One region of the Streptomyces sp. NBC_00873 genome, then DNA from elsewhere that is predicted to be linked to it. Evidence: predicted binding sites of a transcription regulator. Region 1 holds the regulator's gene; the other holds the start of a gene.

Region 1 (15,608 bases):
GTCGACCAGGTCGATCGCCTTGTCGGGGAGGAAGCGGGAGGTGATGTAGCGGTCGGACAGGGTCGCGGCGGCGACCAGCGCGGAGTCCGCGATCTGCACCTTGTGGTGCGCCTCGTAACGGCCCTTGAGGCCGCGGAGGATCGCGATGGTGTCTTCCACGGACGGCTCGGCGACCAGGACCTGCTGGAAGCGGCGCTCCAGCGCGGCGTCCTTCTCAATGCGCTCGCGGTACTCGTCGAGCGTCGTCGCGCCGACCATCCGCAGCTCGCCACGGGCCAGCATCGGCTTGAGCATGTTGCCCGCGTCCATGGCGGAGTCCCCGCCGGCGCCCGCGCCCACGACGGTGTGGAGCTCGTCGATGAACGTGATGATCTGGCCGTCGCTCTCCTTGATCTCGGAGAGGACGGTCTTCAGGCGCTCCTCGAACTCGCCGCGGTACTTGGCGCCCGCGACCATGGCTCCCAGGTCCAGCGAGACGAGCCGCTTGTTCCGCAGACTCTCCGGCACATCGCCCTTGACGATGCGCTGGGCAAGCCCTTCGACGACGGCCGTCTTGCCGACGCCGGGCTCGCCGATGAGTACGGGGTTGTTCTTCGTACGCCGCGACAGGACCTGCACGACGCGCCGGATCTCGTGGTCACGCCCGATGACGGGGTCGAGCTTGCCCTCGCGCGCGGCCGCCGTGAAGTCGGTGCCGAACTTCTCCAGGGCCTTGTACTGACCCTCCGGGTCGGGTGTGCTCACCCGGCGCCCTCCCCTGCTCTTCTCGAATGCGTCCAGCAGCTTCTTCGTGCCGGCGCCCTGCCTGGTGAGGATCTCACCAACACGGCCGCCCTCGGCCGCGATGCCGATCAGCAGGTGTTCGGTGGAAAGGTAGTCGTCGCCGAGCTCCTTCGCGCGCTGCGCGGCGTCGGAGATGACGGCGAGCAGCTCACGGTTGGGCTGCGGCGGGGCGACGGTCGACCCGGTGACGCTGGGCAGCGACGCGAGCAGCTGCTCGGTCTCGCTGCGCACGGCGGCCTGGTCGGCCTCGACGGCGGCCAGCAGGTCGATGATGTTCTCGTTGTCCTCGCCCTGGAGCAGGGCGAGGAGCAGATGCCCAGGGGTCAGATCGGGGTGTCCGTCCTTCACGGCCCTGCTGGTTGCCGCGTTGATGGCGTCCCGGCTCCTGTTGGTCAGCTCGGCGTCCACGTGCGCTCTCTCCTCCTTGCGGTGACTGGCCTGTCCACAACTATGACCAGATCAACGTCCACAAAGTTGAGTCTATTCCACTCAAGGTGTGATCGGTTCCACGCCACACGGCCCACGCCCGGAACCCGGAGCGGAACAGGGCTCCCGACCGAGTGAACCGGCCGGACCGCTCCTCCGCCACCGCACCGCATCGGGGCACGGGCCCGCGGATGCCTACCCTTTCCCCATGGCCGTAGACGTACGCAACCCCAGCCCCGAGTACCTCACCTTCTGGCGCGAGTACCACGTGTGCACCCTGACCACGCCCCGCCCCGACGGCAGCCCGCACGTGGTGCCGGTCGGCGTGACGTACGACCCCGAGGCCGGACTCGCCCGCATCATCACCAACAAGAGCAGCAGAAAGGTCGCCAACGTCCTGGCCGCCGGTCCGGACGGGGCACGGGTGGCGGTCTGCCAGGTGGACCGGGGTCGCTGGGCGACGCTGGAGGGCCGCGCGACGATCCGTACGGAGCAGGACGTGGTCGACGACGCGGTACTCCGCTACGCGGAACGCTACGGGCGCACGCCGGCACCCAACCCGAACCGGGTCGTCATCGAGATCGCCCTCGAACGGGCGCTGGGCCGGGGCGCGCCGGTCCGCACGGCCTGACGGCCTCCCCCACTCCCTGTCGCGGGGGAGACCGTGAGCCCCGGCAGTACCCCACCATCCGCCCCCGGGCAGCACAGCGGCGCCACCGTGTTCAGGTCACGATGGCGCCGCTGTGTGGGGGAGTGTCCGAGCGACATGGAACGACGGGGGATCGCTCAGGCACTGCGGGGGGTGGCGGAGATGGTTTCTGGTTCGATCAGCTGGTGGTCACGCTGATCAAGATTGACGAAGATCATTCCGTACCGGATCGCACACCGGACGGGCTGCGGCGCCCCGCGGGGGCGACGGAGACACCGGTAGGCGCGGACCTCGTCGTCGTCCTCGAGGACGACGACGACAGGCTCTCCGAGCAAAGTGACCATCAACGAATCGCCATGGCGGGGGAGTGCCGTGAGCAGATCGATGAAGTGCCACCCTGAGCGATAGGCCGAGGCCATCTCCCGCCGGAAGACCCGGTCGTCCGGCGGGATGGTCACGCCTCCGCCAGATTCAGCGGAGAGCTGCCCCAGCCGACATCGGCCGGGTGGAGGTCGGTGACGGCGCCTGTCTGCACAATGCCCCAGCCGACATCGGCTTGGCGGAGGTCGGTGACAGCGCCTGCTTGCACACTGCCCCAACCGACATCGGCTTGGCGGAGGTCGACGACAGCGTCTGCCTGCACACTGCCCCATCCGACGTCCGGGGGAGAGACATTCGCCACGAGCAGCAGCGCAGCAGCGCCAAACACAGTGACAAGCACTGAGCGAAGCATTCGCTTGTACATAGTCGGCTTCGTCCTCACTTGATGGATTCCTCTCCCCCGCCCAACAAGACGATGGCTCATTCAGGCACGTCAATGCCACAGGAGCGATGCATCATGTTCCTGCATGTTCAGGACCCTGGGGGGTGGAGATTTGCCTACAAACAGCACCAAACCGACACATACTCACGCGGTCACGGACCTGTGCACGGAGGGGGCACGGCTGTACGCCAGCGCACTGAGCGTCGGACGCATCGCTCGCGCCGAGATGGGACCCGCACCCTGCCTCATCGAGTTCGGGCTCCTGCTTCCCGACCCGGACGACGCCTCGTGGCTCCGCCCGGTTCCGCCCTCCGCCGCCCTGGCGCAGCGGCTCCACCCGCTGGAACGTGAGATCCAGGACCGCAGACGGACGTCCGTGGAACTGACTGACGCCTTTGAACCGTTCATGGCCATCAGTGCCCAGAGTCCGGCACCCACGCATGCGATCACGGTGCTGGAAGGCATCGACCGGATCAACGCGGCGCTCGACCTGGCCATCGCCGAGAGCCGGACCGAGGTACTGACCATCCAGCCCGGAGGCGGACGCAGCGAGGAAGTCCTCAGCGAAGCCCTGACCCGCAGCAAGCCTCTAATAGATTCCGGTATCAGCGTCCGCACCCTCTACCAGCACACGGTCAGGCACAGCCAACGCACTTTCGCCTACGTGGAACTGATGGCCGGCGCCAGAATGGAGATCCGTACGCTCGAAGAGCTCATCGAGCGTCTCATCATCTGCGACGACACCGTCGCCTTCATCCCGGTCCGGGACACCCCCCCTATCGCCCTCGAACTGCGGCACCCCGGGCTGGTCGCGTACCTGACGAAGGTGTTCGAGCAATTCTGGCGCCGGGCGGTTCCGTTGAACGAAGCGGCCCCGTACGACCCGGCACGCGACGGCATCACCGGCGTCCAGCGCGCCATAGCCACGCTGTTGGTCGAGGGGTACGTCGACGAGGCCATAGCCCGCCGCCTCGGCATGAATGTCCGCACCTGCCGTGCGCATGTCGCCAAGCTCTCCTCCACCCTCGGCAGCAACAGCCGCGCCCAACTCGGATACCTGATAGCTCAGTCCGGGATACTGGACACCCCGGACGGCGGAACCCAGGATCTGGGCATGACGTCTTCCGGGACGCCCGACCAGGACGCCTGAAGGACACGCCGGGCCTCCCGGGCCCTGCCTTCCCGCCCCACTCAGCCGCGCGGCAGGCCGGTGATCGCCTCGGTGACGGCAAACCCCTTCGCGGGGCCTTCGAGGAGGGTGACCTCGGTGCCGTACGGGACGCGGAGCTCGCCCTCCCAGAGCACCTCCCGTGCCGTGGAGGGCGTGAAGGGGGCGGCCGCACAGGCCGCTCCCGCTCTCAATCGGGTCAAGACGGGGGCGGAATCGGCCGGTTCCTCGGTCGGCAAGCCGGCTTCGGCTTCAACATCCCGCAGATCCCGGTCCCCGCCCTCGCCCAGGGCGGCATCGTCCAGGCCCGCCGCGGCGGCACGCTCGCGCTGATCGGTGAGGCGGGCGAGCACGAAGCCGTCATCCCGCTGTCCAGGCTGGAGCGGATGCTCGGCCACCACCCCGGCGGCGGAGCCGCGCTGCACCGGCTCGCGCAGGCTGTGGAACGGCTCGCCGACCGTCCTCTACGCCTCCCTGCACGGCGGCGTCAACGCCAGCTACGGGCAGCCCGAGACGGCGCCGTGGATCGGCGACTACGACTGGATCCGTGACGGCGCGCCCTTCGAGATGGCGCTGATGCCGAAGGCGGCCGGGCTGAGCGCCTCCTGGACGCCGCGCTCGCGGTTCGTGGTGCCGGGCAAGGTCTTCCTGGTCGAATCCTGGGTCAACACCGCCATGGCAGGGGCAACAAGATCGAGCTCACGGCCCTGTTCGACCGCAGCGGAGGGGCGTACGGCCATGTGAGCGGCGTCTTCGACATCTCCGCGGGGACGATCAGGATCCATTCCGGCACCCAGGGCGGCGCGTACTGGTACTTCGAGTGGACCTCCAGCAAGCTGGCGGCCCTCAGGGGCAACTGGCACATCGGTTTCCTGGTCAACACCAAGTCGTCCGGGAGCAGTGTGCTGCCGACCGTGCAGCCGCTGATGACCGGGCCCGACGGCTCGTACTTCGTCGGCGGCATGAGCACCTACACGGATCCCTCGTCGAGCCAGCCTCGCGCCGAGCTCTACCGCATCGAGATGGTCACCGACATGGCGGTCGAGTGCCTCCAGGTGACCGACCGGATCGTGTGATGCTGCATCACACCGCGGGCACCGACAGCCTCGCCCTGTGCCGCACCGGCACACCGGACCTGCCCGGTCCGCTCTCGGCGCTGGCTCTCTCGCTCTGGCAATCCGCGGGGAAATGACCCGTGCACACCACGGAGGGCCGCCACCCGTTCCCGGGTGGCGGCCCTCCGTCATGCGCATCCGCGCCTATTCCTTGGGCCTCTTCGGCCGCCACACCACCAGCGCGCTCGCCTGCTGCACATCCGTGTACGGCACCAGATCGCGCCGGTACGACGCGCGCACCTGCGCCTCGCGCTGCTGCATCGCCGCCGCAGCGCCGTCCACCGCCGCGGAGAGTTCGGCGACGCGCTGCTGGAGCGCGGCGACCTGGTTCTCCAGTTCGATGATGCGCTTGATGCCCGCCAGGTTGATGCCCTCGTCCTGCGACAGCTGCTGCACCGTGCGCAGCAGCTCGATGTCGCGGGCCGAGTAGCGCCGGCCGCGGCCGGCCGTGCGGTCCGGGGAGACCAGACCGAGGCGGTCGTACTGGCGCAGTGTCTGCGGATGCAGGCCCGAGAGCTGGGCCGCGATCGAGATCACGTACACCGGTGAGTCATCGGTCAGTTCGTACGGATTACGTCGTCGGCCGTCCACCTCAAGCTCCCTTCGCAGCCTGGAACAGCTCCGCCCGCGGGTCCTCCCCCGCGGTCGCCTTCCGGTAGGCCTCCAGCGCGTCCTGGGCGTCGGAGGTGAGGCCCGTGGGGACCGCCACCTCGACGGTGACCAGGAGGTCGCCCCGGGTGCCGTCCTTGCGTACGGCGCCCTTGCCGCGGGCGCGCATCGTACGCCCATTGGGGGTGCCGGCCGGAAGTTTCAGGGTGACGGGCGGTCCGCCGAGCGTCGGAACCTTCACTTCGCCGCCGAGCGCCGCCTCCACGAAGGTGACGGGCACGGTGACCGTGAGGTTGTCGCCCTTGCGGCCGAAGACGGGGTGGGCGTCGACATGGACGACGACGTACAGGTCGCCGGCCGGTCCGCCGCGCTCGCCCGGGGCGCCCTTGCCGCGCAGCCGGATCCGCTGGTTGTCGGAGACGCCCGCCGGGATCCTGACCTGCATGGTGCGCGACGAACGGGCCCGCCCGCTGCCCTTGCAGACATCGCACGGGTCCTGGGCGATGAGGCCCCGGCCCTTGCACTCCACGCAGGGATCGGTGAGCGAGAAGCCGCCGCCGCTGCCGCGCGACACCTGTCCGGTGCCGACACAGGTCGGGCAGACCCTCGGGGTGCCGTTCTTGTCGCCGGTGCCCGAACACGCCTTGCAGGGCGCCTGGCTGGACATCCGCAGCGGGACCGTGGCCCCGTCGACCGCCTCGGTGAAGCTGAGCGTCACCTCGGACTCGATGTCCTGCCCGCGGCGCGGCTGCACGCGTGTCCCCGTACCGCCGCCCCGGTTGAACAGCCCGCCGAAGACATCGCCCAGACCGCCGCCGCCGCCGAATCCGCCGGGGCCGCCGGGACCTCCGCCCTGCGTGCCTCCGAAGAGGTCGCCCAGGTCGAAGTTGAAGTTGCCTCCCGCGCCGCCGGGACCGGCCCGGAAGCCGCCGTTGCCGAAGAGGGCGCGTGCCTCGTCGTACTCCTTGCGCTTCTTGGCGTCGCCGAGGATGTCATTGGCCTCGGAGATCTCCTTGAAGCGCTCCTCCGCCTTGTTGTCGCCCTTGTTCGCGTCCGGGTGGAACTCGCGGGCGAGCTTCCGGTACGACTTCTTGATCTCGGCTTCGGTGGCGTCCTTGGGGACGCCGAGGACCTTGTAGTAGTCCTTCTCGACGAAGTCCTTCGTGCTCATCGACGTCCCTCCTTCCGGACGATCGGCCGGGCGACCGGCCCGCAGGCCGGTCGCCGAACCGGGCGGTGGGTCCCGCGGTGGTCGGACGAAATGTCAGACCTCCTCGGTGCCACCGCTCTCCTCGTCGTCTGTCTTCTCTTCCTTTGCCGCCGCGGGGCTCGCGCCCGGCTGCGGCTCGGCCACTGCCACCCGCGCGGGGCGGATGGTGCGCTCGCCGATCCGATACCCCGGCTGCAGGATCGCCACGCAGGTCGTCTCGGTGACGTCCGGCGCGTACGAGTGCATCAGGGCTTCGTGGATCGTCGGGTCGAAGGGCTCGCCCTCCTTGCCGAACTGCTGCAGGCCCAGCTTGGCGACGACCGTCTCCAGCGATTCGGCCACCGACTTGAACCCGCCCACGAGCTCGCCGTGTTCCCTGGCGCGGCCGACGTCGTCGAGCACGGGCAGGAGCTCGCTCAGGAGACCCGCAACAGCGATCTCCTTGACCGTGACCCGGTCCCGCTCCACGCGGCGGCGGTAGTTCTGGTACTCGGCCTGGAGCCGCTGGAGGTCGCCGGTGCGCTCGGTGAGCGCACTGCGTGCCTGGTCCAGCTGTGCCGTCAGACCGGCGGTCTGGTTCACGTCCCCGGCCGGGGCCGCCCCCTCCTCCGTGGAGGGGGAGGCAGCCTTCGGATCGGCGTCGTCAGGGGTGGCGCCGGAGGGAACGTCGGGCTTCTCCTCGAAGCCCGGAGTCTCCTCGGTCACGCCGCACCGCCCTTGGCGTCCTTCTCGTCGTCCACGATCTCGGCGTCGACGACGTCGTCATCGGCCCTGGCCTGCTCGGCGCCCGGCTGGCCGTCGGCCTGCGGGCCACCCTCGGCCTGCGCATTGGCGTACATCGCCTGGCCCAGCTTCTGGGAGACGGCCGCGACCTTCTCGGTGGCGGTACGGATCTCGGCGGTGTCCTCGCCCTTGAGCTTCTCCTTCAGCTCGGTGAGCGCGGTCTCCACCTCCGTCTTCACGTCGCCGGGAACCTTGTCCTCGTTGTCCTTGAGGAACTTCTCCGTCTGGTAGACGAGCTGCTCGCCCTGGTTGCGGGACTCGGCGGCCTCGCGGCGGCGGTGGTCCTCCTCCGCGTACTGCTCGGCCTCCTCACGCATCCGGTTGACCTCGTCCTTCGGCAGCGAGGAGCCGCCGGTGACGGTCATCTTCTGCTCCTTGCCGGTGCCGAGGTCCTTGGCGGCGACGTGCATGATGCCGTTGGCGTCGATGTCGAACGCGACCTCGATCTGCGGGACACCACGCGGGGCCGGCGGCAGACCGGTCAGCTCGAACATGCCGAGCTTCTTGTTGTACGCCGCGATCTCGCGCTCGCCCTGGTAGACCTGGATCTGGACGGACGGCTGGTTGTCCTCGGCCGTCGTGAAGATCTCGGACCGCTTGGTCGGGATCGTCGTGTTGCGCTCGATGAGCTTCGTCATGATGCCGCCCTTGGTCTCGATACCGAGAGACAGCGGAGTGACATCGAGCAGCAGGACGTCCTTGACCTCGCCCTTGAGGACACCGGCCTGGAGCGAGGCGCCGATGGCGACGACCTCGTCCGGGTTCACGCCCTTGTTGGCCTCCTGGCCACCGGTGAGCTCCTTGACGAGCTCGGCGACGGCCGGCATACGGGTCGAGCCACCGACGAGAACGACGTGGTCGATCTCGGAGAGCTGGATGCCCGCGTCCTTGATGACGTTGTGGAACGGGGTCTTGCAGCGGTCCAGGAGGTCCGCGGTGAGCTGCTGGAACTGGGCGCGCGTGAGCTTCTCGTCCAGGTGCAGCGGGCCCTCGGCGGACGCCGTGATGTACGGCAGGTTGATCGTGGTCTCCGTCGAGGAGGACAGCTCGATCTTCGCCTTCTCCGCAGCTTCGCGGAGACGCTGGAGAGCCATCTTGTCCTTGGACAGGTCCACACCGTGACCGTTGGCGAACTGCTTCACCAGGTAGTCGACGACGCGCTGGTCCCAGTCGTCACCACCGAGGTGGTTGTCACCGTTGGTGGCCTTCACCTCGACGACGCCGTCACCGATCTCCAGGAGGGACACGTCGAAGGTGCCGCCACCGAGGTCGAAGACGAGGATCGTCTGGTCGTCCTTGTCGAGCCCGTACGCCAGCGCGGCGGCAGTCGGCTCGTTGACGATACGCAGGACGTTCAGACCCGCGATCTCGCCGGCCTCCTTCGTCGCCTGACGCTCGGAGTCGTTGAAGTACGCCGGAACGGTGATCACCGCGTCGGTGACCTTCTCGCCCAGGTACGCCTCGGCGTCGCGCTTCAGCTTCTGCAGGATGAAGGCGCTCATCTGCTGCGGGTTGAAGCTCTTGCCGTCGAGGTCGATCTTCCAGTCGGTGCCCATGTGGCGCTTGACCGACCGGATGGTCCTGTCGACGTTGGTCACCGCCTGGCGCTTGGCGACCTCGCCCACCAGAACCTCGCCGTTCTTCGCGAAGGCGACGACGGACGGCGTGGTCCTGGCGCCTTCGGCGTTGGTGATGACGGTGGGCTCGCCGCCTTCGAGAACGCTGACGACGGAGTTAGTCGTGCCCAGGTCGATGCCGACCGCACGTGCCATTTCAATTCCTCCAACTGACTACTTGAGCGGATCTGACTCAAGGATGCATGACACCCGCCTCAGAGTCAACAGAGGTGAGTCGGGTCGACTCAACTATCGTGCATGCATCCCGCGCCACCTGCACGCCATCGGACGACACCGGCCCGCCCGGCGGGCCACATACCCGGTCCATCATCATCGCGTGGGATCGTTCTGTCACAAAATGGCGAGAGCCGCATAAAACAGGCACTCGATCCGTCCGAGCCAGGCAGGTGTGAACGATGCGGATGCGCATGTGGATGCGGATGCGGATGCGGATGCAGGCACACGCGTGGACCGGACCGAGGGCACACATGACGACCAAGCGCACTCTGGATCTCGCCCTCGGCTCGGCCCTGCTGGCCCTGACCGCTCCCCTGCTCGCCGCCGGAGCCCTCACCCTCGCCGTACAGCGACGCCCCAGCTGTGTACTGACCCGCTCCACCCGGATCGGACTGGCCGGGCGCCCCTTCACGCTGCGCTCCCTGGGCACCCGCCGGCTGCGCCTCGACGTGCTGTCCCGGCTGCCCCACGTCGTACGGGGAGAGCTCTCGCTCGTCGGACCGGAACCGCTCACCCCTGACGACGAGCGGGCTGGCGCCTCGGCCGAGGCCGGTGCGCGACACTGGCGGCAGGAACTGAGACCCGGCCTCACCGGCCTGGCCCAGGTCCGCTCCCGCTCCGGAATGCCGTGGGACGAACCCGCCCTGCTCGACCAGCACTACGCCGAGCACCACTGGCTGGGACTCGACCTGGCGATCCTCGCGGAGGCCGTATATGCCCCAGTCCGCGCCACCCTCCGCGGACTCACCCACCACGGGAAGGCGCACCTGAGCGACACAGATCACCGGCTGCGCGGCTACAGCGCGGCGGAATAAGTGGATAGTGTCAGCACAGACCGATTAAGTTACTGCTTAGTAAGTGCTGGATCCCACCCTCGCAGGCCCGAGGAGCCCCCAAATGCAACTCGCCGCGATCATCGTGTCGCTGGTGCTGACTGTGGTCGGCGTTGCGCTCATCGCCCGAGCTGTCGCGCAGATCTACCGGTTCGTCAAGCTCGGACAGCCGGTCCCGGCAGGCAGCCGCACCGACAACCCGAAGCAGCGCACGATCACCCTGGTCAAGGAGTTCCTCGGCCATACCCGGATGAACCGGTGGGGGATCGTCGGCTTCGCACACTGGTTCGTCGCCATCGGCTTCCTGACGCTGCCGCCGACGCTGCTCCAGGCGTACGGACAGCTCTTCAAGGCCGACTGGGTGCTGCCGGTCATCGGCGACTGGCTGCCGTTCGAGTTCTACACCGAGTTCATCGGCCTGATGACGACGGTCGGCATCATCGTGCTGATCGCCATCCGGCTGCTGAACCTGCCCTCCCGGGCCGGCCGCAAGTCCCGGTTCGCGGGCTCCAAGGCCTGGCAGGCCTACTTCGTCGAGTACGTGATCCTCGTCATCGGCCTGGCGATCCTGACCCTGCGCGGTCTCGAGGGCGCGATCCACCACGTCGGGGGCTACGAGGCCGCGTACTTCGTCTCGTACCCCCTGGTCCTCGCCTTCAAGGGGCTCGGCCTCGGGGCCCTCCAGAACCTCATCTACCTCACCGCGATGATCAAGATCGGCGTCTCGCTGATCTGGATGATCACGGTCGCGCTCAACACCAACATGGGTGTCGCCTGGCACCGCTTCCTCGCCTTCCCCAACATCTGGTTCAAGCGGAACGCGGACGGCGACGTCGCGCTCGGCGCGCTGCAGCCGATGACATCCGGCGGCAAGGAGATCGACTTCGAGGACCCGGGCGAGGACGACGTCTTCGGCGTCTCCCAGGTCGAGCAGTTCTCCTGGAAGGGCATCCTCGACTTCTCCACGTGCACCGAGTGCGGTCGCTGCCAGTCGCAGTGCCCCGCCTGGAACACGGGCAAGCCGCTCTCCCCGAAGCTCCTGATCATGTCGCTGCGCGACCACGCGCACGCCAAGGCCCCGTACCTGCTCGCCGGTGGCGGCAAGGACATGGAGGGCAACGAGAAGGCGACCGAGGAGCAGCTGAAGGACGTACCGGCGGCCGCTCTCGCGGAGGCCGAGCGCCCGCTGATCGGCACCGTCGAGGAGAACGGCGTCATCGACCCGGACGTGCTCTGGTCCTGCACCACCTGCGGTGCGTGCGTGGAGCAGTGCCCGGTCGACATCGAGCACATCGACCACATCGTCGACATGCGCCGCTACCAGGTGATGATCGAGTCCGCGTTCCCGTCCGAGGCGGGCACGATGCTCAAGAACCTGGAGAAGAAGGGCAACCCCTGGGGCCTGGCCAAGAAGCAGCGCGTCGAGTGGACGAAGGAAGTCGACTTCGAGGTCCCGATCGTCGGCAAGGACGTCGAGGACCTGTCGGAGATCGACTACCTCTACTGGGTCGGCTGCGCGGGCGCTCTCGAGGACCGTGCCAAGAAGACCACCAAGGCCTTCGCCGAGCTGCTGCACATCGCGGGCGTGAAGTTCGCGATCATGGGCGGCGACGAGAAGTGCACGGGTGACTCGGCCCGCCGCCTGGGCAACGAACCGCTGTTCCAGCAGCTCGGCCAGGAGAACGTCGCGATGCTGAACATGGCGTTCGGCGAGGATGACGACGAGCCGGAGACGAAGAAGCCGAAGTCGTCGAAGAAGATCGTCGCGACCTGCCCGCACTGCTTCAACACCATCGCGAACGAGTACCCGCAGCTCGGCGGCGAGTACGAGGTCATCCACCACACGCAGCTGCTCCAGCACCTCATCGACGAGGGCAGGCTGATCCCGGTGACGCCGGTCGAGGGTCTGATCACGTACCACGACCCCTGCTACCTGGGCCGTCACAACAAGATCTACACGCCCCCGCGCGAGATCATCGCGAAGGTGCCGGGTCTGCGGAACGAGGAGATGCACCGCCACAAGGAGCGCGGCTTCTGCTGCGGCGCCGGTGGTGCCCGGATGTGGATGGAGGAGCGGATCGGCAAGCGCATCAACAACGAGCGCGTCGACGAGGCCCTCTCCCTCAACCCGGACATCGTCTCCACCGCCTGCCCGTTCTGCCTCGTGATGCTGACCGACTCGGTCAACGGCAAGAAGAACGACGGCCAGGCCAAGGAGTCGATCCAGGTGGTCGACGTCTCGCAGCTGCTGCTGGACTCGGTGAAGACCCCGTCGGACCCGGCCGGCGAGCCGGAGACGGCGGACGCTCCGGAGCCGGAACCGGTGAAGTAGCCGGTCTCAGCGGTACGAAGCGGTCGGACCTGCCTCGGGGGCAGGACCGGCCGCTTCTGCTGTTGCGCGGGCCGGACCGCGAACCACCCGGCCTGCGCATGCTCTCCGTGAGCGTCCCCTCCCCCTCGTCCTCCTCCGCCAGGAACGGCGACACGCCGTCTGACGCCTTCGCCGGCCGGGCGGGCACCGCGCACCGCGCGGTCCCGCACGGCACGGACAGCCAAACCCGGGACGCCCGGCCGTGAAGGTCTCCGCAACGGGCACACCGCGGCTGGGCGGCAGCATGGCGGGCTGGCACCTGCCACCGAACCGGGCCTGTTTCCCGTACAGCAGGCCCGGGTTCCGCGCCCACCGGCCGGCCCCCAGGGTCCCCCTAGGGGATGTCACAGCTCGGCCGCAAAGGGGGCCGGGTTCCCCGGCTCTCCCACCGCACACACGCGGACCAGGTACGTTCGATTACGTGGCTGGATTCAGGATCGGACGCGGCCGGGACAACCGCACCCCTCAACAAGGGCAACAACAACCGCAGCAGCAGCCGTACGGCACGCAGGCACCACCGCCGCCGTACGGACAGCAGCCATGGCCCCCGACGGGAGGCAACGGCGCCCCGTACGGAGCCCGGCACCCCAGCGGGCACCAGGGCTACAGTGGAACACCCGGCGAACCCGAATACTTCGGCGACCCGTACCACCAGCCGCACCAGCCCCACCAGGGCGACCCGTACGCCAACAACCCGGGTCACACCCAGGCGTTCAGCATCAACGCGGACCCGTACGGCGACGGCAACACCTACCGCGCCGGCCAGGCACCCGCCCAGCCCGCAGGCCCCCGCCTGCACTGGAAGCAGCTGCTGAGCGGCATCGTGCTGCGCCCCGGACCGACGTTCTGGCAGATGCGCGACTACCCCGTCTGGGGCCCGGCGCTCATCGTCACGTTCCTCTACGGCCTGCTGGCGCTCTTCGGCTTCGACCAGGCCCGCGACGACGCCATCCACGCAACGATCTCCACCGCCGTGCCGTACGTCCTCCTCACGGGCCTCGGCTTCATCATCGGCGGCCTGGTCCTCGGCGCGGTCACCCACACCCTCGCCCGCCAGCTCGGCGGCGACGGCGCCTGGCAGCCGACCGTGGGCCTCTCCATGCTGATCATGTCGATCACGGACGCCCCACGGCTGATCTTCGCGCTCTTCCTCGGTGGCGAGAACTCCCTGGTCCAGATCCTCGGCTGGATGACCTGGCTGGCGTCGGCCGCACTGTTCACGTCCATGGTGAGCAAGTCGCACGACCTGCCGTGGCCGAAGGCGCTGGGCGCGTCCGCGATCCAGCTCATCGCGCTGCTGTCGATCATCAAGCTGGGCACGATCTGACGACCGCGTCCCACGACCATGAAGAAACCCCCGGCACAAGGCACCGGGGGTGCGTTCAACGGAGGCGGTAGCGTCTACACCATGCCGGACGCTCTTGACGTGTCTGTGGCGCTGCGAGGCGCAGTGGATGGCCGCTCCCGCGCCTGGGACTTCGTGCGACGCTTCGCCGACGAATGGATGGGCCGCCCATTGCAGTCCGAGGACGGCTACACCACGGCCGAACTGGACGCTGCGGAGGCCGAGCTGGGATTCGAACTCCCCACCACGCTGCGGGAGGGATACACGCTCTTCGGTCGTCGGAACGACTTGACCAGACAGCAGGATCCCTTGGTCACGCCGGCAGGGCTCTACGTCGACGAGGGCCTCGGCGGCGTCTTGGTCTTCCGTCGCGAGAACCAGGACTGCGCGTCATGGGGGATCCCCTTGGACGAAATCGAGCAGGAGGATCCACCTGTGGTCGTGGAGTCGCACGAAGGCTGGCTCCCCTTCCTCGACCGCATGTCCGTGGCCTGGGTGGAGCTGGTACTGAGCGAGTCGCTGTTCGGGCCGGGAAGGCTCTACGACGCCTGTGAGCTGCCGAACAAGCTCCTGCCGGGCCTGCAAGCGCACTACACACGAGTCGACCTGCCTGACCATCCGATGTGGGCCAGCGCGGACGACTCACCCCTGCACTGGTACGCAGCCCCCGGCCGACTGCTGCGCCGTGACGGCCTGCTCGACCAGTGCTGGATCCACGCGCGCGGAAGGACGGCTGCTGACCTTGAGATGATCCGCGCCGACCTGCCAGGCCCGTGGGTCGGCTGATCGGTGGTTCGCCGCCAGACTGAGGAATCACGGCGAGCAGGTCTGGGGGACGAGCGAGCGGCACCTGGCCAGATTCAGAGCGCCACCACCAGGGCGCTGGCATGAGTCGGCTCAGGCACGGCGGGCACCCTTGCGGGTGGACTGCCGCAAGCACCGCGTGAAGCCCCCTGGATATCCCGGTATCGGGGGGCAACGACCGGATGGAGTCGCTGCCCCACAGATACGGGATTGACGCTTGAGAGCTACCGGTTCGTAGCGTGACGCCGCTTCTGCGGGGCCACAGCGGTTGCCACACTCAGCAGAAACTCAGCAGAGCGCCCGATTAAGCCTATTCGAACAAATATGAGCAAGTAAGAACGGAAGCCCAATGCCAGCCGCTTTGTGCAAACCTGAAGGCTTTGGTACGAGAGCCCGGACTAAATCTCGACGTTCACCAGATGAATGTTCTTGCAGTCCAGCGCGTACGCCGGCCCGCCGGCGACAAAGACCCCGCCCCGCGCGATGCTCAGCACCACATCCGGCTCCTAGCCGTCGTCGGCCACGGCCTGCGCCAGCTCGCGCACGGCGTGACCGAACCCGTCGTATGTCAGATTCTCTCGTACGTCAGGCATGGTCCGGCATCACACCTGGGTCCGGTGGAAATTCATGAACGAACGCGAAGCCGTCGGCCCGCGCTGCCCCTGGTAGCGCGAACCGTACCGCTCGGAGCCGTACGGGAACTCCGACGGCGAACTCAGCCGGAACATGCACAGCTGGCCGATCTTCATGCCCGGCCACAGCTTGATCGGCAGCGTCGCAAGATTCGACAGCTCCAGCGTCACATGCCCGGAGAACCCGGGATCGATGAACCCGGCCGTCGAATGCGTCACGAGCCCGAGCCGCCCGAGCGAACTCTTGCCCTCCAGCCGCGAGGC
Region 2 (15,608 bases), 1.7 Mb from region 1:
ACGCCCGAGGTCTGGCCCCACTTCTGCTCGGCCGAGGAGATGAACTCGTCGACGACGGTCTGCGCGCCGTTGACGAAGTCACCGAACTGGGCCTCCCAGATGACCAGCGACTCCGGGCGGGCCAGCGAGTAGCCGTACTCGAAGCCCATCGCCGCGTACTCGCTGAGCAGCGAGTCGTAGACGTTGTAGCGGGCCTGGTCGTCGGAGAGGTAGAGCAGCGGGGTGTAGTCCTCGCCGGTCACCTGGTCGACGAGGACCGCGTGGCGCTGGCCGAAGGTGCCGCGGCGGGTGTCCTGGCCGGCGAGCCGGACCGGGGTGCCCTCCATCAGCAGCGAACCGATGGCCAGGGTCTCGCCCATGCCCCAGTCGATCGTGCCGTTCTCCACCGATGCGGCACGGCGCTGCATCTGCGGCATCAGGCGCGGGTGGACCGTGATCCGCTCCGGAATGTTGACCTGGGACTCGGCGATCCGCTTCACGACCTCCGCGGAGACCGCGGTGGTGACGGCGACCGGGAACTCGGGCTTCGCTTGCGGGACATGGGTCTGGGCCGGGTGCGAGGTGGCTTCGCGGACCTCCGCGAAGACCTTCTCCAGCTGGCCCTGGAAGTCCTGGAGTGCCTGCTCGGCCTCTTCCAGCGTGATGTCGCCGCGACCGATGAGGGACTCGGTGTAGAGCTTGCGCACCGAGCGCTTCTTGTCGATCAGGGTGTACATCTGCGGGTTGGTGAACTCCGGGTTGTCGCCCTCGTTGTGACCGCGGCGGCGGTAGCAGATGAGGTCGATGACAACGTCCTTGTTGAACGCCTGCCGGAACTCGAAGGCCAGCCGGGCCACCCGGACGACGGCCTCGGGGTCGTCACCGTTGACGTGGATGATCGGCGCCTCGATCATGCGCGCCACGTCGGTGGCGTACATCGAGGAGCGGGAGGACTCCGGGGCGGCGGTGAAGCCGACCTGGTTGTTGATCACCACGTGCACGGTGCCGCCGGTGCGGTAGCCGCGCAGCTGCGACATGTTGAGCGTCTCGGCGACGACGCCCTGGCCCGCGAAGGCCGCGTCGCCGTGGAGCGCCACGGGAAGGACCGTGAAGTCCGTGCCGCCCTTGTTGATGATGTCCTGCTTGGCGCGGGCGATGCCCTCGAGGACCGGGTCGACCGCCTCCAGGTGCGAGGGGTTGGCGGCCAGCGAGACCTTGATCTGCTCGCCGTCCAGACCGGTGAAGGTGCCCTCGGCGCCCAGGTGGTACTTGACGTCGCCGGAGCCGTGCATCGACCGCGGGTCGAGGTTGCCCTCGAACTCCCGGAAGATCTGCGCGTACGACTTGCCGACGATGTTCGCCAGGACGTTCAGGCGGCCGCGGTGGGCCATGCCGATGACGACCTCGTCGAGGCGGGCCTCGGCGGCGGAGTCGATGACCGCGTCGAGCAGCGGGATGACGGACTCGCCGCCCTCCAGCGAGAACCGCTTCTGGCCGACGTACTTGGTCTGCAGGAACGTCTCGAACGCCTCGGCGGCGTTGAGGCGGCGCAGGATCCGCAGCTGCTCCTCGCGCTCCGGCTTGGGGCGCGGACGCTCCACCCGGTCCTGGAGCCACTTGCGCTGCTTCGGGTCCTGGATGTGCATGAACTCGATGCCGGTGGTGCGGCAGTACGACTCACGCAGCACACCGAGGATGTCGCGGAGCTTCATCAGCGTCTTGCCGGCGAAACCGCCGACCGCGAAGTCCCGCTCCAGGTCCCACAGGGTGAGGCCGTGCTCGGTGATGTCCAGGTCGGGGTGCTTGCGCTGGCGGTACTCCAGCGGGTCGGTGTCGGCCATGACGTGGCCGCGGACCCGGTAGGAGTGGATCAGCTCGAAGACCCGCGCGGCCTTGGTGACGTCGTCGTCGTGCGAGGCGTCGATGTCCTTGAGCCAGCGGACCGGCTCGTAGGGGATGCGCAGCGCCTTGAAGATCTCGTCGTAGAACTCGTTCTCGCCGAGCAGGAGCTGGGACACGATCCGCAGGAACTCGCCGGAGGCGGCGCCCTGGATGACGCGGTGGTCGTACGTCGAGGTCAGGGTCATGACCTTCGAGATGCCCAGCTTGTTCAGCGTGTCCTGGGAGGTGCCCTGGAACTCCGCCGGGTAGTCCATCGCGCCGACACCCATGATGAGGCCCTGTCCGGGCATCAGGCGGGGCACCGAGTGGACGGTGCCGATGCCGCCGGGGTTGGTCAGCGAGGCGGTGACTCCGGTGAAGTCGTCCATGCCGAGCTTGCCGATGCGGGCGCGGCGGACGATGTCCTCGTACGCCTGCCAGAACTCGAAGAAGTTGAGCGTCTCGGCCTTCTTGATGGCCGCGACGACCAGCTGGCGGTCGCCGCTCGGCTTCACCAGGTCGATGGCCAGACCGAGGTTGACGTGCTCCGGCTTGACCAGGGTCGGCTTGCCGTCCTTCTCCGCGAAGGAGTGGTTCATCGACGGCATGGCCTTGAGGGCCTGCACCATCGCGTACCCGATGAGGTGCGTGAAGGAGATCTTCCCGCCGCGGGCGCGCTTGAGGTGATTGTTGATGACGATGCGGTTGTCGAAGAGCAGCTTCACCGGAACGGCGCGGACGGACGTGGCCGTCGGCAGTTCCAGGGAGGCGTTCATGTTCTTCGCCACGGCGGCGGACGGGCCGCGCAGCGTCACGTACTCGGGGCCCTCGGCGGCAGTGGCCGGGGCCGCCTTGGCGGGTGCGGCGGCCTTCGCGGCGGGAACGGCGGGCGCAGCCGGAGCGGCCGGAACGGCGGGCGCAGCCGGAGCGGCGGGCGCGGCCGGGGCCACCGGGGCAGCGACCGGAGCGGCAGCCGCGGGCTTCGCCGGGGCGGCCGGTGCGGCGGCAGGGGCAGCCGGAGCGGCAGGCGCGGCGTGATCGGTCCGGGCCGGTGCGGTGGCGGCCGGGGCCACCGCAGCCCCCGCGGCTGCGGCGCCGGGAACGGGCTTGTCCGCCGTGCCGGACGTACCCGGCTTGTAGTCGGCGAAGAAGTCCCACCAGGCGCGATCGACCGAATTGGGATCCTGGAGGTACTGCTGATAGATCTCGTCGACGAGCCACTCATTGGGGCCGAAAGCCGCAGCCGGGCTCGTGCCCGGGCTGGCTTGGTCGGTCGAGATGCTTGAGTTACTGGGGGACTGAGACGACACGGCGGCAACCGCCCTCTTCCGCTTCACAAGGTGATGGACAGCGGAAATCAAGGCTACGCCTCCCTGACCGTTCCATGCAGACCGGGCCGGTCTTCGTCGTGCAAGTCACATCAAAGAGCGGGTTTCGATGCAGGAAATGGCGGGAAATAAGCCTGGTTCCGCTTCAGTCCGGGTACGCGAGGCCGTGGCTACGGCTACGTGGACCGTATCCCTCTTGCGGGACGACACGTAGAACGAGCCCTTCCGGTTCGAACCCTATGTCAACTGCGTGGTTGAGGGATCCCCGGAAGAGTGACTTGGATCCGGCAGCCGCGAGCTGATTCAGCCACTCCGATGCGGCCGCCGTGCAGATCCACCGCCCAGCGGGCGATCGCGAGCCCCAGACCCGTACCACCGTCGCTGCCCGGACCGTGCGGGGACGGCACCTCGCCCCGGTTGAAACGCTCGAAGACCCGGTGCCGCTCGGACTCGGGGATGCCCGGACCCTCGTCCAGGACCTCCAGGTCCAGCGACTCCGGCTGCGCGCCGCGCCGCGCCCGCACCGTGACCCGGCCGTGCGGCGGGCTATGCTTGACAGCGTTGTCGATCAGATTGGCCACCACCTGGTGGAGCCGCTCCGCGTCCGCATGCGCGGTCAGCTCGGGCGGCGACACGTCCAGGTGCAGATGTACGTCCTTGCGGCTGTGGTTCCCGGATCCTGAGGAGAGCCGGCGGTGCGAGGCGGCCAGGTTCGCTTCCTTCAGCACGCCCGAGAGATACGGCCACACCTCGAAGCGGCGGGCCTTCAGGGAGACCACCCCGTGGTCCAGCCGGGAGAGGTCCAGCAGCGTCTCCACCAGCCTGCCGAGCCGCTCCGTCTGTTTGAGCGCCGTGCGCATCGTCTCCGGGTCGGCCGCGGAGACCCCGTCCACGACGTTCTCCAGCACCGCTCTCAGCGCCGCGATCGGCGTACGCAGCTCGTGCGAGACGTTGGCCACCAGCTCCTTGCGGTGCCGGTCCACGGCCTCCAGATCGTCCGCCATGAGATTGATCGTCTGCGCCAGGTCACCGAGCTCGTCACGCCGGTCGGCGCCCCTCACCCGTCTGGTGTAGTCGCCGTGCGAGATCGACCGGGCGACCTTCGTCATCTCGTCCAGCGGCGCCGTCAGACCGTGCGCCACGAACTGTGTGATCAGCAGCGTCGCGATCACCGAGAACACGGTGATGAACCGCAGCTCGGTCCTGGTGCGCACCGCCACCATCAGAAGCCCGGTCGTGATGAACACCGAGACCACGACGAGCGTGCCCAGCTTGGCCTTGACCGAGAAGGGACGCAGTCGGGAGCCGGGCCGGGTCATGGTGCCGGGGTCTCCAAGGCGTAACCGACACCGTGCACGGTGCGGATCCGCTCCGCACCGATCTTCCGGCGCAGCGCCTTGATGTGGCTGTCGACGGTACGGGTGCCGGAGGCGTCCGCCCAGTCCCAGACCTCCGCGAGCAACTGCTCCCGGGAGAGCACCGCGCGCGGTGTGCCGGCCAGGCAGACCAGCAGATCGAACTCGGTCGGCGTGAGGTGTACGTCCTCGGCACGCACCCGCACCCGGCGCTGCGCGTGGTCGATCTCCAGCTCGCCGAGGCGCAGGATGCCGCTGCGCGGCGTCACCGCGGCCAGTGCGGCACGCTCCACCCGGCGCAGCAGGACATGTACCCGGGCGGCCAGCTCACGCATCGAGAACGGCTTGGTCATGTAGTCGTCCGCGCCGACACCGAGGCCGACCAGCATGTCGGTCTCGTCGTCCCGGGCGGTCAGCATCAGCACGGGCACCGGCCGTGTGGCCTGCACCCGGCGGCACACCTCCAGGCCGTCGAAGCCCGGCAGCATGATGTCGAGCACCATCAGGTCGGGCTGCCAGGACTCGGCCGCGTCGACGGCCGCGGGGCCGTCGAGGGCGGTCTGCACCAGGAAGCCCTCGGCCCGCAGTCGGGCGGAGATGGCATCGACGATCGTCGCGTCGTCCTCGACCACCAGCACCCGGCGCTGCGCGCCCGGGGTGGCCGCGACACCGTTGTGGGTGGTGTGTGTCTGTTCCATCGCCCCGCCCCTGCCCGTTCTCGCGGGGGCCATTCCCCCGGACGCACGGTCTTCGCTTGTGAATTTCGTGGGTGATCCTGTTTGCCGCTCAGCAGCGTAAAGCCACCGAACGGCTCCCGGCTACGCAGGGTGTAACGGCACGGGAACGGGTTGGGTGCGAGGAGGGGGCGGAGTGTCTGCCTTGTGGCGCTTGGCCCCCGGGCGTCCGGGGCCGCGCATACCCGGTGGGGGGACCTCAGGCGGTCCGAAGTGCGAGATGAACCACGTCGGGCACACCTCGGGCAACGTGCACCTCTTCCGTCCTTACCCCGCTGAATCCGGCATTCCGCAAGGCCTGTTCGAAGTGGGCGGACGGCTGCGCGGACCAGACCGCGAGTACCCCGCCCGGATTCAGCCGCTCCCGGCAGTCGGCGAGACCGGCGGGCGAGTACAGGCTGCCGTTGCCGTCGGTGACGGTCCAGTCCGGTCCGTTGTCGATGTCCAGGCACAGCGCGTCGTAACGGTCCGTAGTCGTGCGGAGGTGCGCAACCAGATCTGTCGCCAGGATCTCGGTCCGCGGATCGGCGAGCGCGGCACCGGTGATCCGGGCCAGCGGGCCACCCCGGTGCCAGTCGATGATCGCCTGCTCCCGCTCGACGACCGCGATCCGCCCCCAGCGCGGCTCGGCTGTCGCATGGGAGAGGGAGAAGCCGACCCCGAGACCGCCGATCAGCACCGCCGGGTCCGGCCGCGCGGCGGGCAGCGCGGCAAGCGCCGCGTCGATCAGCAGCCGCTCGGAGCGACCGTCCGCCGTGTCCATCAGGAAGCAGCCGTTGGCGATGATTTCGAAGTCGTCACCCCGCTCCCGCAGGACGACCTCCCCGTACGGTCCTTCACGGCGGTCGAGCGTGACGGGGCTGTGGGCGGTGCGGCGGTCGGCGGTGGGCATGTCCTCGGTCTCCGGTAGAGGGTGGGTGAGTCCCTGTCATCCTCGCCCGGCCGCGCGGCCGGGACCAGCGAATTGCCGGATCCGTACGGGGCGCGGGGAGGCGAAGGCGTGGTCACACGGGCTCCGGCCGTGCGCCGCGCACCACGAGGAGCGCCCCGCGTGCCGCGTACGCCGCCACTGCCACCGCCCACGCCGCCCCTTGCGGCCCCGGCTGGATCGGCCAGGCCCATACGGCGGCCGCGCCGCCCAGGGTGCGGGGCGCCGCCAGGTGGACGGCACCGCCGTGGACCGTCATCGGTAGCCGGCTCTGCCGGGCACCGATCAGCGCCGCCGACCCGGTCGCCACCCCGGTCGCCCCGAGCGTGTTGCGCACCATCCCCGGCGCACCGAACGCCTCCGGATGCCCCGGCACCGCTGGCGAACACGGTGAGGGTCGGGTTCGGCGCGCAGGGCGAGCAGCAGGTCCAGATCGGAGACGCCGGGAATGGCCGTGCCGCGCGGAATGCTGCCGTAGAGGTAGGCGCCCGCGCCGGCCGTTGTCGGTCATGCGGGCACTGTGCCGGGTGCGCGCCGCGGCTGCCGAGTGGTTTTTCGCAGGTGACGGGCGGGTGGAAGAAGATCGCTGAGAGCGAACACGGCCCCGGGAACATAAAGTCGCTCAGGAGCATTGAGCCTGCATAGCTCAACTTGAGTGCCGAAGGGGAGATCATGGCTACTGAGTCCAATGCGGTCACTCCGCTCACCTTGCCTGTGCTGCCGCTCGATGACGAGGTCGTGCTGCCCGGAATGGTGGTTCCTCTGGACCTGTCCGACACCGATGTCCGGGCCGCCGTCGAGGCTGCCCAGGCCGCCGCCCGTCCGGGTGGCGGCAAGCCCGAGGTGCTGCTGGTGCCGCGGATCGACGGGACCTACACCGGGACCGGTGTACTCGGCACCGTCGAGCAGGTCGGCCGGCTCTCCGACGGAGACCCGGGCGCCCTCATCCGCGGCCGTGACCGCGTGAGGATCGGTGCCGGAACCACCGGACCCGGGGCCGCGCTCTGGGTCGAGGGGACCCGCGTGGACGTCTCGGCTCCCGAGCCGCTCCCCGGCGCCGCCGCCGAGCTGGTCAAGGAGTACAAGGCCCTCGCCACCAGCTGGCTGAAGAAGCGCGGCGCCTGGCAGGTCGTGGACCGGGTCCAGCAGATCGACGACATCTCCGCACTCGCCGACAACTCGGGTTACTCACCGTTCCTCACCACCACCCAGAAGGTGCAGCTCCTGGAGACCGCCGACGCGGTCGCCCGGCTGAAGCTCGCCATCCGGTGGCTCGGCGAACACCTCGCCGAACAGGACGTCGCCGAGTCCATTGCCAAGGACGTCCAGGAGGGCGTCGACAAGCAGCAGCGCGAGTTCCTGCTGCGGCGCCAGTTGGAAGCCGTACGCAAGGAGCTGTCCGAGCTGGGCGGCGACGCGGAGGACGAGTCCGACGACTACCGGGCGCGCGTCGAGTCCGCCGATCTTCCCGAGCACGTCCGTGAGGCCGCGCTCAAGGAGGTCGGCAAGCTGGAGCGCTCGTCGGACCAGAGCCCCGAGGGCTCCTGGATTCGAACCTGGCTGGACACTGTCCTCGAACTGCCGTGGACCGAACGGACCGAGGACGCGTACGACATCCGCGCGGCCAAGGAGATCCTCGACGCCGAGCACGCGGGCCTGGAGGACGTGAAGGAGCGGATCACCGAGTACCTCGCGGTGCGCAAGCGCCGTGCCGAACGCGGCCTCGGGGTCGTGGGCGGGCGTCGGGGCGGTGCCGTGCTGGCCCTCGTCGGACCGCCCGGCGTCGGCAAGACGTCCCTCGGTGAGAGCGTCGCGCACGCCATGGGCCGCAAGTTCGTCCGTGTCGCGCTCGGCGGTGTGCGGGACGAGGCGGAGATCCGAGGCCACCGGCGTACGTACGTCGGCGCGCTCCCCGGACGCATCGTCCGCGCCATCAAGGAGGCCGGTTCCATGAACCCGGTCGTCCTGCTCGACGAGATCGACAAGGTCGGCTCCGACTTCCGCGGCGACCCCGCCGCGGCGCTCCTCGAAGTCCTCGACCCGGCGCAGAACCACACCTTCCGTGACCACTACCTGGAGGTCGAACTCGACCTCAGCGACGTCGTCTTCCTGGCCACGGCCAATGTCCTGGAAGCCATTCCGGAGGCGCTGCTCGACCGCATGGAGCTGGTCAGACTCGACGGCTACACCGAGGACGAGAAGGTCGTCATCGCCCGCGACCACCTGCTCCCGCGCCAGCTGGAGCGGGCCGGTCTGGAGAAGGGCGAGGTGACGCTCGACGAGTCGGCGCTGCGCAAGCTGGCCGGCGAGTACACCCGTGAGGCGGGCGTACGCAACCTGGAGCGGGCCGTCGCCCGGCTGCTCCGCAAGGTCGCGGCCCAGCACGAACTGGGCGACCGGGAACTCCCGCTCACCGTCACCGACGAGGACCTGCGGGGTCTCGTCGGACGGCCGCACCACGTCCCCGAGTCCGCCCAGGACCCGGCCGAGCGCCGCACCGCGGTGCCGGGCGTGGCGACCGGACTCGCGGTGACCGGCGCCGGTGGTGACGTGCTGTTCGTCGAGGCGTCGCTGGCCGACCCGGAGACCGGCGCGGCCGGCCTGACCCTCACCGGTCAGCTCGGCGACGTCATGAAGGAGTCCGCGCAGATCGCGCTGAGCTTCCTGCGCTCGCACGGCGCCGAGCTGGAACTGCCCGTCGCCGACCTCAAGGACCGGGGAGCGCACATCCACTTCCCGGCGGGCGCGGTGCCCAAGGACGGTCCGAGTGCCGGTATCACGATGACGACGGCGCTGGCCTCGCTGCTCTCCGGACGGCTGGTCCGTACGGATGTGGCGATGACCGGTGAGGTGTCGCTGACGGGACGGGTACTGCCGATCGGCGGGCTGAAGCAGAAGCTGCTGGCCGCCCACCGGGCCGGTATCACCACCGTGGTGATCCCCAAGCGGAACGAGGCCGATCTGGACGACGTCCCGGCCGAGGTCCTGGAGAAGCTGGAGGTCCACCCGGTGACGGATGTCCGCCAGGTGCTGGAGATCGCCCTCGCCCCGGCCACGGCCGGGGCGGAGGAGAGGATCCCGGCCGCGGCGTGAGCGCCATGGCGTGACGGGCGTGGCATGACGTGCGCGGCCGGTCGGACGGCCCGCACCACCCGAAAGGGCGGTGCGGGCCGTTCCGCTTGTCCGGGTACGGGAACGTGCTGTTCCGCGTCCGGGCGGGGCGCGGAAAGGCCACGCTGCTGCCGCAGACCGGCGCGCCGCGGTCCGCCGGCCGGACCGCCGTCCCCGTGGACTCCATGGTGCGGCGGGTCGGCGAGGGGGCGGACGAGGGGCGGCTCGCGATCCGCCGGGTGAACCCGGACGGCACCGGGCTCGAGGACACCGGCGCACCGGTGCCGGGGCCCTGCTGTGCGTCGTGACGGCTCAGGGGCGGTAGACAGTTCCCGGCACCGGCTCGGCGGGGGCCATCAGCTGCGGGACCGTCACCAGGCTGTAGCCGCGCTCCTTCAGCGCGTCGATGATGCCCGGCACCGCGGGCACGGTCCCCTTGTAGATGTCGTGCAGCAGGATGATGCCGTCCTTGCTCGCCTGGTCGAGTATCCGCTTCTTGATCAGCGCGGAGTCGGTCGTCGAGTAGTCCTTGGCGGTGGCGCTCCAGAGGATCTGCGAGAGCCCCAGGTCCTTGCTGATGCCGGAGACCGTGTCGTCGGTACGGCCCTGCGGCGGGCGCATCAGCCGCGGCTTCTTGCCGGTGATCTTCGCTATCGCGTCCTGCGTCTTCTCCAGCTCGGAACGTATGTCGGCGGGCTTCCGGTCCGTCAGGATCTCGTGCGACCAGGTGTGGTTGGCCACCTCGTGGCCCTCCGCCTCGATGCGGCGCACCGTGTCGGGGTGCTTCAGCACGTGGTTCCTGCCGAGCAGGAAGAAGGTGGCGTGCACCTTCTTCTCCTTGAGGATGTCCAGCAGGTGCGGGGTGTCCTCGCCGGGCCCCGCGTCGAAGGTCAGCGCTATGCACTTCGCCTTGCGGCAGTCCACAGGGCCGAACGAGCCCTTGGCGTCGGAGGCTGCGTCCCCCCGCGCCGAGCCCGGGGCCGTGGTCTGCATCGAGCAGCCGCTCAGTGTGAGAGTGACGGCCGTCACGAGAGCGACGGTCAACCCCGTACCGATCGGCTTCGTCTTCCTGGGCAAGATCACGTCACTCCCTCACGGCTGAACAGCGCACACGGTGTGCGCTGTTCAGGGACTATACATGGGGTGTATACATCGAGTGCATAGCGGCGTGGACGGAGGCGGAGGTGACGGTGGAGGCGTGCGGGAGCCCCGGTGGCGGGGTGCGTCACCGGGGCTCCGGGGAGCGGAGGCTCAGCCGTTGGCGAGTGCCTGTACGCGGTCGAGAGCGCCGTTGAAGTGGTTGTGGTCGCCGACGTACGGGCCGGACGACGTGTACTGCCAGATCGTGTAGTAGCCCCAGCCGGCCGGGAGCGTGCCGACCGTGGTGTCGTAACGGGCCACCCACAGCGGGTTGGTGGTGCCGAAGCCCGCGTTGTTCCCGGTGCAGGTCGTCCACCAGCTGGTCGCGGTGTAGATGACCGCGTCACGCCCGGTGCGCGCCTTGTACGTGTTCACGAAGTCGCGGATCCAGGAGACCATGCCGGCCTGTGTCTTGCCGTAGCACTGCGCGCCGTACGGGTTCCACTCGATGTCGAGCACGCCGGGCAGTGTCTTGCCGTCCCTCGACCAGCCGCCCCCGTGGTCCACGAAGTAGTTGGCCTGGGTGGCGCCGCTCGTGGTGTCCGGGGTGGCGAAGTGGTACGCGCCGCGGATCATGCCGACGTTGTACGAGCCGTTGTACTGCTGCGCGAAGTAGGGATTCGTGTAGTACGTGCCCTCGGTGGCCTTGGTGTAGGCCCACCGGACGCCGCTGTTCCAGAGAGTCGCCCAGTCGACGTTGCCCTGGTGACTGCTGACGTCCACGCCTTCGGTCTGGGCGACAAGCGTGTCGCGCGGCAGGCCGCCCTGGCCGTCATGGGCGATGACGCCCATGCCCATCGTGGCCGACCCGCGCGCGGGCTTCTTGGCGGCGGCCGTGGGGGAGTCGGCCGCGGTGGCCGCGCCGGGCAGGGTGAGCAGGAGCGAAAGTGCTGCGAGGAGGGTTCCCAGCGCCGCCAGGCGTGAGCGGCGGGTCGTTCCGGATCCGGATCTGTGCACGGGCATGTGCGTGCCTCCGAGGCCTTGGTGGGGGGATCTGCAGACCCAGGGGGGCGGCTCGGCGCACCCCTGTGGCATGTCATGGTGTGGACATGTCAGTAATGACGCTACGCACGTAGACCCGTGCGGCGGAAGAGGGTCTGCGCAGTGCCGTTGGTCTACGCCTGCGAAATACTGGCGGAGCTGCGGCGATGACCAGCGGCGAAGGAAACTTTCAGCGGCAGGAAAGCTCATGAGGGGTGTTGACGTGCACGGGAGCGAAAGCGGTAGTGAACCCGGCGCGACCGGAGGAAGTGGTGTGGACCACGAATTCCTGGCACTGGAGCGGGAATTGGCTGTCTTTCTGCGCCGCGCGCGGGCCAGTTCCGGTGAGATGGCGCGGGAGGTCCATCCCGAGCTGGAGGCCGCGGCGTACGGACTCCTCGTACGGCTGGAGTCGGTGGGGCAACAGCGGGCCACCGATCTCGCCGCGTACTTCGGCGTCGGGAAGGCGACCATGAGCCGTCAGCTGCGCGCCCTGGAGGAGCTCGGACTGGTGGCGCGCGAGCCCGATCCGGCCGACGGGCGGGCCTTCCTCGTCCATCTCACCGACGAGGGGCTGGCGCGCTTCCGCAGCGTCCGCGACGCGCGCCGCGACCGGTACGTGAGCAAGCTCGCCGACTGGGACCGGACCGAGGTGGCGGAATTGGCACGGCTGCTGCACCACTTGAACGCGCGGGCCGAGGACTGACGTCGGCCGGGCCCGAACCCGGCCCGGCCAGGCAGCTCCGGGTGCTCTCGGGCCCCCGCCCCGTGGAAACCGCCCACGCCACCGGCGCGGACCAACCCCGCACCCGGGTGACCTACAGCACCACGTAGACCGCCGTCGCGTCGTCGTGCGTCTTGCTGCGCCGCAGATACGCACGCTCCGTGTCCGCGTCCTCCAGGGCCCTGACCCGGTCGATCAGCCCCTGCGTGCCCTCCTTGTGGAGCACCGCGAGGCAGGCCGCCCAGTCGCCCTCGTGGAACATCTCCGTCCAGCGGCTCGCCCCGTCCGTCAGCGCGGCCACCGCCCGCACATCGATGAGCGGCGTCCGCCCGGTCACGGCGCGGACCGCCACCCCGGGGTCGGCGGCGGCGGTGAAGAAGCCGCCCTCCTTGTTCCGTACCTGCGTATCGGCGATCGCGTCGGTGGCCAGGGAGCCCGGCGGCAGCCGGTCGAGCCGGTCGTCGAGCAGCGTGCGCACCGTTCCGTCCGGCGACTCGAACAGTAGTACGGAATCGGAGAGCACCAGGTGTTCGATCTCTTCCTCGTCCCAGCGCACCACGACGACGGTCGCCTGGGGAGTGCGTGCGTGAGAAAGGTCACACAGGGTGCGATGTGCGTCGGCGGTGCGCCGGATGGACTTGGCGAGGATCTCGGTGAGCGTCAGATCCCGCCGCGAACCCGACAGTTCGACCAGTGATCCGCCCAGCCGCGCGGTGAACCAGGGCACGGAGTGCACACAACCGTCGTCCCCCCGTGGCGGAGTGACTCCGTCGAGCAGAACCAACGTCCCACCCCCGCCGGAAGCGGGAAGTGCGGTGGCTGCCCAGTCCTCGTTGGGGCGCTCGGGGCTACCAGGGGCCGAGGCGAGTTCGATGCGCATACGGCCAGTCTGCACGACGCCTTCACGGGGCCTGCACGATCGCGGCGTTGGGCCGTACCAGCAGGTCAGTGGGGAGGCTTGGGCGGAAGGAGTGGCTCCGCGCCGGGTGCGGGCGGGCATCCTGCCAAAGCCCGGACGGAAGTTCCAGCCGATGGCTCAGGTGTGGGCTGCGGCGCCCGGGGGGAGACTTGTTCGTCAACTCCGGAGTGATGTTCACTCGTTCAGGTGGCGGAGCGGTTGATGCGCGCCCCCCTCTCAAAAGCACTGGAATGGTCAGAAGCCGTACCAGGGGTCGGGGCGTCCTTCCACATATGACCGTGCGTCACCTCTGCTTCAAGGGCGGACGAGTCAAGATTGCGAGCACCGGTGCAGAAGAAGCGGCCGCGGGGCAAAGGCAGCGAGCGAAACGGTACCGGGGCGACACCTCCGGCGCCGAGTGGGAGTGAGCCGACCCGGCGCACCGTCCGCGTACGCAGCCGGCTGGTCGCCGGCGTCGCGGTCGTCGGCATCACCGTCATCGCCGCGGGCGCACCCGCGGCCCTCGGCGCCTCCACCGAACTGACCGAGTCCCAGCGGTTGGTCACCCTTGCCCAGCTGAACCAGCAGGCGGTGGCCCTCGCCCACTCCCTCGCGGACGAGCGCGACGAAGTCACCGCCTATATCGCGGGCGGCCGGGACGGGAAGTCCGACGCGAAGAACGACGGCCCCAGCGCCCGCGTCGACCAGCAGATCGACGAGATCCGAGACACGGCTCCCGCCGCGCTGCGCCGCGACCTCTCCACGATCCCCTCCCTGCGCCGCACCGCCCTCACCGGCAAGGGCTCGGCACTCACCGCCCACCAGGCGTACTCCGAGGTCATCGCCAAGCTCCACGACCTCGCCGACGACCTCGCCGAGAAGACCCCGCCGCGGGCCGCCGAGGCCACCCGTGCGCCCCTCGCCCTCGGCCGGGCCGCCGATCAGGCCTCCGCCACCCGCGGGCTGCTGATCGCGGCGCTCTCCGTGCCCCGCGAAGAGGCCACGGTCCCGCAGATCGACCCGTTCACCGGGCTGCCCGTCCAGACCCAGGACGAGGGCAGCAGCGAGGACGCCCGCAACCGTGACGAGCTGAGCGCCGCCGCCCAGCAGGCCAGGGTCCGCGAGCTCTCCTCGCTCGCCGACTTCGACCAGGCCGCGGGCAGCACCGCCCGCGAGAAGCTCTCCTCCACCGTCACCGGGCCCGAGGTCAACCGCGCGGAGAAGTACCTCGCCGCACTCACCGACCGTCCCGAGCTGTCGGACTCCGACCAGAAGGCCGACCGGAAGAAGGTCGAGGCGGCACTCTCCGCCCGCGTCGACCGGATGCGCAGCGTCGAGTCCGCCCTCGGCACCGCCCAGGTGCGACGCCTGGAGCAGCTGCGCGACGACGACGTCACCGCGCTCGAACTGCGCATCGCGCTTCTCGGCGGCTGTCTGCTGATCGCCGTCGGAGTCTCCACCGCCGTGGCCCGTACGCTGACCCAGCCGCTCGCCGTCCTGCGGATCGGCGCCGCCCGCCTCGCCGCGGAGCCCGCCACAGCCGAGCCGGTCCGCTACACCGGCCGCAACGACGAGTTCGCCCAGGTCGTCCGATCCCTCAACGCCCTGCACGGCAAGCTGCACGGGCTGCTCCACGAGTTCAACGGCCGGTTCGAGGATCTGGAGAACGAGCGCGGCGAACTGATCGCCGGCCGCGAGGCCCTCACGCTCCAGTGCGCCGAACTCCAGGTCCGCACCGCCGATCTGGCTGCCCAGCTGGAGCGGCTCAAGAACACGGTCCACCACACCTTCGTCAACCTCTCGCTGCGCAGCCTCGGCCTCGTCGAGCGCCAGCTCGGCGTCATCGAGAACCTGGAGGAGCGCGAGCAGGACCCGGAGCGGCTCACTACCCTCTTCAAGCTCGACCACATGGCCACGGTCATGCGGCGCCACAGCGAGAACATGCTGGTCCTCGCGGGCGCCGAGCACGGCCGCGGGCACTCCGGCCCGATCCCGCTGGTCGACGTGTTGCGTGCGGCCGTCAGCGAGATCGAGCGGTACGAGCGGGTCACCATCCAGTCCCTGCCGCCGCACGCCCAGATCGCCGGTTTCGCCGCCGACGACCTCAGCCACCTGGTCGCCGAACTCCTGGAGAACGCGACCTCCTTCTCGCCGCCCGACTCGCATGTCGAGCTCTCCGGCTGGCTGCTGGAGACCGGCGAGATGATGCTCTCCGTGCAGGACGAAGGCATCGGCATGTCGTCCGTACGGATGGGTGAGCTCAACGCCCGCCTGGCCGACCCGTCCTCGTTCGAGGCGGGCGAGCGGAGCGCCGACGGCGCGGGGCTCGGACTCCAGGTGACGTCGCTGCTCGCGGCGCGCCACGGGCTGCGGGTCCAGCTGCGCGAGCAGAAGGGCGGCGGGGTGACGGCGGTCGTCGTGCTGCCGCAGGCGCTGCTGCCGAAGGCGCCGCCCGGCGCCACGCCGCCGCCCGTGACCGTGCCGGGGGGCGCGCCCGCGCTGAACCTGCCCGGATCGGTTGCCGAGGCCAACTCCAATGCCCTGCCGGG

What was found. Region 1 encodes HspR, which represses chaperone genes until heat shock. Its sites were predicted from a motif close to TTGAGNNNNNNNNNCTCAA; they were not measured.
Region 2: lon (endopeptidase La) is a predicted target of HspR. The motif match lies at 6,837-6,855, and genes of this name have one in related genera.

Annotation. Positions count from the first base shown of each region.
Region 1 is NZ_CP108803.1:4,893,703-4,909,310, reverse strand. It holds gene clpB (ATP-dependent chaperone ClpB) at 1-1,191, opposite strand, end outside; gene OH809_RS22610 (pyridoxamine 5'-phosphate oxidase family protein) at 1,418-1,840, shown strand; gene OH809_RS22605 ((2Fe-2S)-binding protein) at 1,996-2,316, opposite strand; gene OH809_RS22600 (hypothetical protein) at 2,313-2,579, opposite strand; gene OH809_RS22595 (helix-turn-helix transcriptional regulator) at 2,707-3,771, shown strand; gene OH809_RS22590 (hypothetical protein) at 3,813-4,142, opposite strand; gene OH809_RS22585 (hypothetical protein) at 4,126-4,533, shown strand; gene OH809_RS22580 (hypothetical protein) at 4,530-4,865, shown strand; gene OH809_RS22575 (heat shock protein transcriptional repressor HspR) at 5,049-5,495, opposite strand; gene dnaJ (molecular chaperone DnaJ) at 5,497-6,684, opposite strand; gene grpE (nucleotide exchange factor GrpE) at 6,778-7,428, opposite strand; gene dnaK (molecular chaperone DnaK) at 7,425-9,278, opposite strand; gene OH809_RS22555 (sugar transferase) at 9,611-10,174, shown strand; gene OH809_RS22550 ((Fe-S)-binding protein) at 10,257-12,524, shown strand; gene OH809_RS22545 (YIP1 family protein) at 12,985-13,890, shown strand; gene OH809_RS22540 (SMI1/KNR4 family protein) at 13,972-14,694, shown strand; partial or broken gene OH809_RS22535 (phosphoribosyltransferase) at 15,117-15,305, opposite strand; gene dcd (dCTP deaminase) at 15,315-15,608, opposite strand, start outside.
Region 2 is NZ_CP108803.1:3,227,956-3,243,563, reverse strand. It holds gene OH809_RS14460 (multifunctional oxoglutarate decarboxylase/oxoglutarate dehydrogenase thiamine pyrophosphate-binding subunit/dihydrolipoyllysine-residue succinyltransferase subunit) at 1-3,170, opposite strand, end outside; gene OH809_RS14455 (ATP-binding protein) at 3,431-4,507, opposite strand; gene OH809_RS14450 (response regulator transcription factor) at 4,504-5,241, opposite strand; gene OH809_RS14445 (spermidine synthase) at 5,477-6,169, opposite strand; gene OH809_RS14440 (hypothetical protein) at 6,282-6,581, opposite strand; partial or broken gene OH809_RS14435 (nucleotidyltransferase domain-containing protein) at 6,605-6,691, opposite strand; gene lon (endopeptidase La) at 6,878-9,298, shown strand; gene OH809_RS14425 (hypothetical protein) at 9,403-9,624, shown strand; gene OH809_RS14420 (polysaccharide deacetylase family protein) at 9,629-10,309, opposite strand; gene OH809_RS14415 (lysozyme) at 10,568-11,419, opposite strand; gene OH809_RS14410 (MarR family winged helix-turn-helix transcriptional regulator) at 11,646-12,143, shown strand; gene OH809_RS14405 (hypothetical protein) at 12,256-13,041, opposite strand; gene OH809_RS14400 (nitrate- and nitrite sensing domain-containing protein) at 13,408-15,608, shown strand, end outside.